Regions from separate parts of the Bradyrhizobium sp. USDA 4502 genome, predicted to be linked through region 2. Evidence: predicted binding sites of a transcription regulator. Region 2 holds the regulator's gene; the other holds the start of a gene.
What was found. Region 2 encodes PhoB, which activates phosphate uptake and scavenging genes when phosphate is short. Its sites were predicted from a motif close to TGTCATNNANCTGTCAT; they were not measured.

Region 1: ACVW1B_RS19075 (Orn/Lys/Arg family decarboxylase) is a predicted target of PhoB. The motif match lies at 1,942-1,958, and genes of this name have one in related genera.

The regions. Positions count from the first base shown of each region.
Region 1 covers NZ_JBSSGF010000001.1:4,110,634-4,114,177, reverse strand. The annotation lists gene ACVW1B_RS19075 (Orn/Lys/Arg family decarboxylase) at 1-1,897, opposite strand, end outside; gene ACVW1B_RS19070 (DJ-1/PfpI family protein) at 2,004-3,155, opposite strand; gene ACVW1B_RS19065 (tetratricopeptide repeat protein) at 3,357-3,544, opposite strand, start outside.
Region 2 covers NZ_JBSSGF010000001.1:6,751,486-6,755,029, reverse strand. The annotation lists gene pstB (phosphate ABC transporter ATP-binding protein PstB) at 1-783, shown strand, start outside; gene phoU (phosphate signaling complex protein PhoU) at 890-1,606, shown strand; gene phoB (phosphate regulon transcriptional regulator PhoB) at 1,752-2,462, shown strand; gene ACVW1B_RS31560 (IS4 family transposase) at 2,695-3,544, opposite strand, start outside.

The sequences.
Region 1 (3,544 bases), 2.6 Mb from region 2:
GCGCGTTGTCGTCGTGCAGCTTCTTGAAGGCGACGAGCCCCGACACCAGCGTGCCGGCCTTGCTGGCCTCGACACCGGGCGTCAGCAGGAACAGCAGGGAGTTGAGGTCGTTCTTCTCGGCGACGATCTGGTTCTCGCGGAGATATTGCGCCACCACCGGCGCGGGGATGCCGTGATCGGTGTAGGCGCCGGTGGCGTGATCGAAGCCCGGCGTCAGCAATGTGAGCTTGTTCGGGTCGGTCATGGCGAAGCCCGCGGTCAGCTCGGGAAAGCCGTGCCAGGTCTCGCCGGGACTGAGCTGCCAGTAGGACGGATTGGTCGCGAGCTGATCGGTCGAGATCGTCTCCCAGGCGACATTGTGCACGCCGTTCTCGCGCGCGACGTCGGGGATCTTCACGCGGTCCGGCACGAACGGCTCGAAGAACCAGCGCCGCTCGGGGCGCGTCTCCTTCTCCTCGAACTCGCGCTTCACGGCGCGGATCTTCTTGCGCAGCTCGATGCCGAGCCGGATCGTGTCGTCCCACAAGACTTCGCCGGAGCGGCCCTTCATCATCTGCGCGCCGACATCGAGCGAGGCGAACAGCGGGTAGAACGGCGACGTCGAGGCGTGCTGCATGAAGCTTTCGTTGAAGCGGCGATGCTCGACCCGGCGCTTCTGGCCCTTGATGTGGCGGTCGCGGATGTGGATCTGCGAGGCCTGCGAGAAGCTCGCGAGCTGCTTGTGGGTCGATTGGGTCGCAATGATGCCGGGCGCCTCGGGGCCGAGATCGGACAGTCCCATGGCGAAGCGGCCGGCATAGATCGGGTGGAATTTCATGAAGCCGGCCCAGGCCTCGTCGAACAGGATGTAGTCGCAGAGATGGCCGATCCGCTTGAGGATCATCTCGGCCGAGTGGATGGTGCCGTCATAGGTGCACTGCTCGACCACGGCGACGCGGAACGGACGCTCCTTCTTCCAGGCGTTCTCGTCCTTGACCAGCGGGTGCTTGCGGATGTGGTCGCGCAGCGTGCCCTCGTCGAGCAGGTCCCAGCGCATCGGCCCGATCAGGCCCCAGGCGTTGCGCACCGTCGGCACGTAGACCGGGATGCCGCCGCCGATCAGCAGCGCGCCGTGATGCGCGGCCTTGTGGTTGTTGCGGTCGAACAGCACGAGGTCGCCGTCGGTGACCAGCGAGCCGAGCGCGACCTTGTTGGAGGTCGAGGTGCCGTTGAGCACGAAGTAGGTCTTCTCGGCGCCGAAGATCCGGGCCGCCTCCTTCTGCGCCCGCAGCGCCGGCCCTTCGTGGGTGAGGAGGTCGCCGAGGTCGAGCACGGAATTGTCGAGGTCGTCGCGGAACACCGCTTCGCCAAGGTGTTCGACGAACACCCGTCCGATTGGGCTGCGGCTGTAGAACACGCCGCCATTGTGGCCCGGGCAGGTCCAGAGCTGGTTGCCTTCCTCGGCATAGTCGACCAGCGCGCCGAAGAACGGCGTCTTCAAATTCTCGGCATATTGCTTCAGCCTGGAGATCAGGTTCTTGGCGATGAAGGGCGGGGTTTCCTCGGACAGGAACACGTAGCCGTCGATGAAATCGAGCACCTCGACCGGCAGGTCCTCGAACCGCTTGCGCCGGATCAACAGGATGATCGGGAAGTCGAGGCCGCGCCGGCGCATCAGGTTGATCAGCGCCGCGGTCTTGCCCTCAAGGCCCTTCTTGCCCCAATCGACCACCATGCAGCCGATCGCGGCGTCGGTCTGCACCGCGATCTCGGCATCTTCCAGCTTGCGGGCACGAACCACCTCGAAGCCGGAGCGCTCGATCTCGGCGATGATCTGGTTGAAGCGGATGCCCTCGAGGTCGTCGGCCTCGAACACCGGCGCAGCGAACAGGAAGTTGAAGCGTTTGAAATAGTCCATGCGTGTCCCCGAACTGGTCCGACGCTGACGTGTCGGCACAATTCATGACAGGCAGATGACAATGGGGTCGATGGAGGATCGAATAGGCTGTTGGGGACGCAATCCCTCACTGCACGGCGTCAGCCCGTGGATATTCGAGCTGCATGGCGACGAAGTCCGCCGTATCACGGCCATAGCGTGTCTCGATCCCGGCGAGCGCCCGGTCGAGCGCCTGCGCGGGCGACGCGGTGCCGACCGCGGGCAGCAGACGATCTGCGGACCAATCCGGCGCCACGACTTGCGGATAAATACGCAGGCCGTTGCGGGTCGTCACCGCGTCGCCGGTCGCGGCGAACGTCACGGCATGCGAGCGGTAGGTGCGCGACCAGCTGTCGGCGACCAGCGCCAGCGAGACCTCGTCGACGCCGGGAGCCAGCGCGAGGCCGAGCTGTTCCCGGTTCCAGAACGCCAGCGTGTTCCGGATGGCGGTCAGCGCGAAGGGACGCGTGAACTTGAAGGCGTTGCTGTCATGCCGCGCGTCCCAGCCGGGCAGGCCGATCTCGCGCGCGACGGCCTCAGCCCTGGTACGGCCGGCGATCGCCTCGATCAGGGTCAGCGACATCGGCATCGAGGCCGAAATCCCGGTCGTCGTCGCGACGCCGCGATCGACCACGATGCGGCGGTCGGCGACGTATTGGATGGCGGGATGTTTGCTGCGCCAGTTCTTCAGGTAGAACCAGTGCGTGGTGGCGCGCCGGCCGTCGAGCAGGCCGGTCGAGGCGAGCACCTTGGCGCCGGCGCAGACGGCGACGATCACAGCGCCTTTCTCCGCCTGCTGCCGGACCCATTGCATGACCGCCGGATCGTCGTCGCGGCTCATCGCCGGCACGATGACGTAGTCGGCGCCGTCGCCATGTGCGGCGTCGAATGCGGCGATGGTCGCATCAGGCTCGACCTTCAGCACCGGGAATAGCGCGACCGGACCGGGTCCCGTCGCCAGCGTGACGACATCGGCAACATCGGCGCGCTTGAGGATGCCGTAGGGCATCAGATAGTCGGTGGTCTCGGTCATGTCGTTGATGCCGAGCATCGCGATCAGCGGGCGCGACCGCTTCGGCGGCTTCAGCGCCGCGAGCGTTGCATCCTGCTCGGCCTTGGCGATCGGAGGCGGAACGCGGAACGCCGATGCGGCGGGCAGGGTGAAGAGCCAGATGCCGCCGATGATTGGAACCAGCGCGGCAACGGCGATGCCGCTCCACGCGAGAAGCCGCCAGGTCATGATGATCGATCTCAACGTATCCGCGTGCGTCGCCCGGCACGCAAGCTACTCGCCGGCCACGTCGACCAAAACGGCGAAATTCCCGCAAAAACGGACACGCGAACAATGCGGCTCACAGGCATAGCCCGGACGAGCGACAGCGACATCCGGGGCCGGTCCTTCCCCGCATGTCGCTCCGCTCATGCGGGCTACGCGACGCGCTCAGTAGACGAGGTTCGTACCCGGCGGCTTTTCCAGTGCCGCCGCCAGCGTCCGATACTCCTCGCAGTCGGTGCCACAGATCTCGGCGATCCGCTGCAGATGATACTGCGCCTGGTCGCGGTTTCCCTGTTCGATCTGCCACAGGCCGTAGTAGTTCCACGTCAGGACGTGGTTCGGATCGGCCTTGA
Region 2 (3,544 bases):
CACATTCCCCAGGTTCCGCTGCCGGAAGCGCCGCCGAAAGTCACGGTGCGCAACCTCAACTTCTATTACGGCGAGCACCACGCGCTGAAGAACATCAACCTGACGCTCGGCACCAACCGCGTCACGGCGTTCATCGGCCCGTCCGGCTGCGGCAAGTCGACCCTGCTGCGCATCTTCAACCGGATGTACGACCTGTATCCGGGCCAGCGCGCGGTCGGCCAGCTGATGCTGGACCAGACCAACATTCTCGACCCCAAGCTCGACCTCAACTTGCTGCGCGCGCGGGTCGGCATGGTGTTCCAGAAGCCGACGCCGTTCCCGATGACGATCTACGAGAACATCGCCTTCGGCATCCGCCTCTACGAGAAGATCTCGAAGTCCGAGATGGACGACCGGGTCGAGAAGGCGCTGCGCGGCGGCGCGCTGTGGAACGAGGTCAAGGACAAGCTGAACGCCTCCGGCCTGTCGCTCTCCGGCGGCCAGCAGCAGCGCCTGTGCATCGCGCGCACCGTGGCGGTGCGCCCCGAGGTGATCCTGTTCGACGAGCCGTGCTCGGCGCTCGACCCGATCTCGACCGCCAAGGTCGAGGAACTGATCCAGGAGCTCTCCGAGGACTACACGATCGCGATCGTCACCCACAACATGCAGCAGGCGGCGCGCGTCTCCGACAAGACCGCCTTCATGTATCTCGGCGAGCTGATCGAGTTCGACGACACCAACAAGATCTTCACCTCACCGAGCGATCGGCGCACCCAGGACTACATCACCGGCCGGTTCGGTTGACCGGCGCATGATCCGGAAAAGTGGAAACCGGTTTTCCGATCAGGTCATGCTAAAATTCAGGACACGAAGCCATGATCCCCGGGATCATGGTTGAGGGAGACAAGCGATGGCTTCTGAACATACCGCCAAGGCATTCGACAGCGACCTGCAGGAGTTGACCCGCCTGGTCGCCGAGATGGGCGGCCTGGTCGAACGAATGATTACCGAGTCGGTCGACGCGCTGATCCGTCGCGACGTCGCGCTCGGCAAGCGCGTGGTCGCCGCCGACATCGAGATCGACAATCTGCAGCGCAACATCGAAGAGCGCGCGGTGCTGACGATCGCGCGCCGCCAGCCGATGGCGATCGACCTGCGTGAGATCGTCAGCGCGATGCGCGTCGCCACCGATCTCGAGCGGATCGGCGACCTCGCCAAGAACATGGGCAAGCGCGTCGCGGCGCTGGAGAGCGATTTCCAGCCGCTGAAGCTGATCCGCGGCCTCGAGCACATGACCGACCTCGTGCTGTCGCAGGTCAAGTCGGTGCTCGACGCCTATGCCGCGCACGACCTGCCGGCGGCGATGAACGTCTGGAAGGGCGACGAGGAGGTCGATGCGATCTGCACCTCGCTGTTCCGCGAACTGCTCACCTACATGATGGAAGATCCGCGCAACATCTCGTTCTGCATCCATCTGATGTTCTGCGCCAAGAACATCGAGCGGATCGGCGATCACGCCACCAATATCGCCGAGACCGTGTTCTACATGATCGAGGGCCAGCAGATCACCGACAAGCGCCCGAAGGGGGACATGACCACTTTTGCCACCACGGTGCCGGGCAACTGAGGCATGATCGGCAAGCACGGAACCGGCAAGAGCGAAACTGGATGATCCTCGCGACAAATCGTTTCCGCGGGGACTATGCTCAAGGAAGTAAGCGTTTCGGTTTGCGTCTGGGCAACGGATCACCACAGAGAAAGAACTTAGACCGATGAGCGCACGCATTCTGGTAGTCGAAGACGAGGAAGCGCTGACGACGCTGTTGCGCTACAATCTCGATGCGGAAGGCTACGATGTCGAGACGGTGGGGCGCGGCGACGATGCGGATACACGGCTGAAGGAGCGCGTTCCCGACCTCGTGGTGCTGGACTGGATGCTGCCGGGCCTGTCCGGCATCGAACTGTGCCGCCGCCTGCGGGCGCGGCCCGAGACCAAGCAGCTTCCGATCATCATGCTGACCGCGCGCGGCGAGGAAAGCGAGCGCGTGCGCGGGCTTGCCACCGGCGCGGACGATTACATCGTCAAGCCGTTCTCGGTGCCGGAGCTGCTGGCGCGGGTGAAGGGCCTCTTGCGCCGCGCCAGCCCGGAGCGGCTTGCGACCGTGCTGACCTATGGCGACATCGAGCTCGACCGCGAGAAGCGCCGCGTGGCGCGCTCGGGCCGTCCGATCGATCTCGGGCCGACCGAGTATCGCCTGCTCGAATTCTTCCTCGAGCATCCCGGCCGCGTGTTCAGCCGCGAGCAACTGCTCGACAGCGTCTGGGGCCGCGACATCTACATCGATGAGCGCACCGTCGACGTGCATATCGGCCGCCTGCGCAAGCTGCTCAATCCGGGCCGCGAGCAGGATCCGATCCGCACCGTGCGCGGCGCCGGCTACGCGCTCGACGACCGCTTTGCCAAGGCCGAGCCACAGCCGTAACGGCCATGCGGCATTCATAAACCGCAACACGGCGTCGTCCCGGCGCAAGCCCATAGGCGCTAAGATAGTTTGATCATAGTCTGATAGTGGCGCTTATGTCTGGGTGGCTCGCGTAGATGTCGCCGGAGAGCGTGACTGGCTCTGCAGAGTAGAGCGATTGCGGGCTGTGGAATGATCGCTTGCCGTAGCGAAGCTACGAGCTGGCGCAGCAGACGCCACGTCACTGGGTGGGTCAGGCGGCGTCGGCCAAGCGGGGAGAGTCTTCGAGTTCGTCGACGAGCGGCTCGAGCAATAGAATGATCAGCAGATGAGCGAGGATATGGGGTCTGGCGGACCGCTCGTCGGTTCCGGGAGGTCCCTTCAGGCCAATCAGGCTTTTCAGCCGCTTGAAGCCGAGCTCAATGCGCCATCGCAGCCGATAGAGGGCGAGGATATCTGCAGTCGTGAAGTCCTCTGGCCTGAGTGAGGTCACCAGGATCACCCAATCTGCGGCGTCAAGTGTTTGCCTGGAGAGCTGATGACCTCCCTTTTGTGCAGTCCGGCGCGCCTTGCGTCGCGCAGCCGCAGCAGCTTGCGCCGGCTTCTTCGCGGCAACCAGACGCACTGCGAGCGGCGGCGCACCTGACTTGCGCTTTATCCAAATCGGCCGATCGATCAGGCCACGCGCCGAGGCGTTGCGCAGTTCGGCAGTGAGGTCAACAAGATTACCTTCGGCATCGAGCCAGCGCGCGCTCTTCCAGCCGGCCCGGATCACGAAGTCCGCATCGGCATCGACGAGATGCGCCATGCGCTCCGGTTGCAGATAGGCGCGATCGGCAAGACGGATCTCACCGGCAACCGCCGGTATCCGATCCAGCGTCTCGCCCGCTCGCTGATCGGTCAGTTCGAAGTGACCAAAGCGCTCCTGCGGAAGATCGAACGCGCTATGGATACGCCACACTGCGTTCTTGTTCCTGCCGCTCGTCCCAGCCTTGGGGACCGTCGTGGCGTCAACAATACGGATCAGACGACCGCGGCTCGCCTTCGGCGCCGCGGCGGCAAGCGCCTGCTCGACCAAGATTGCCAGCCAATCTCCGCACTGA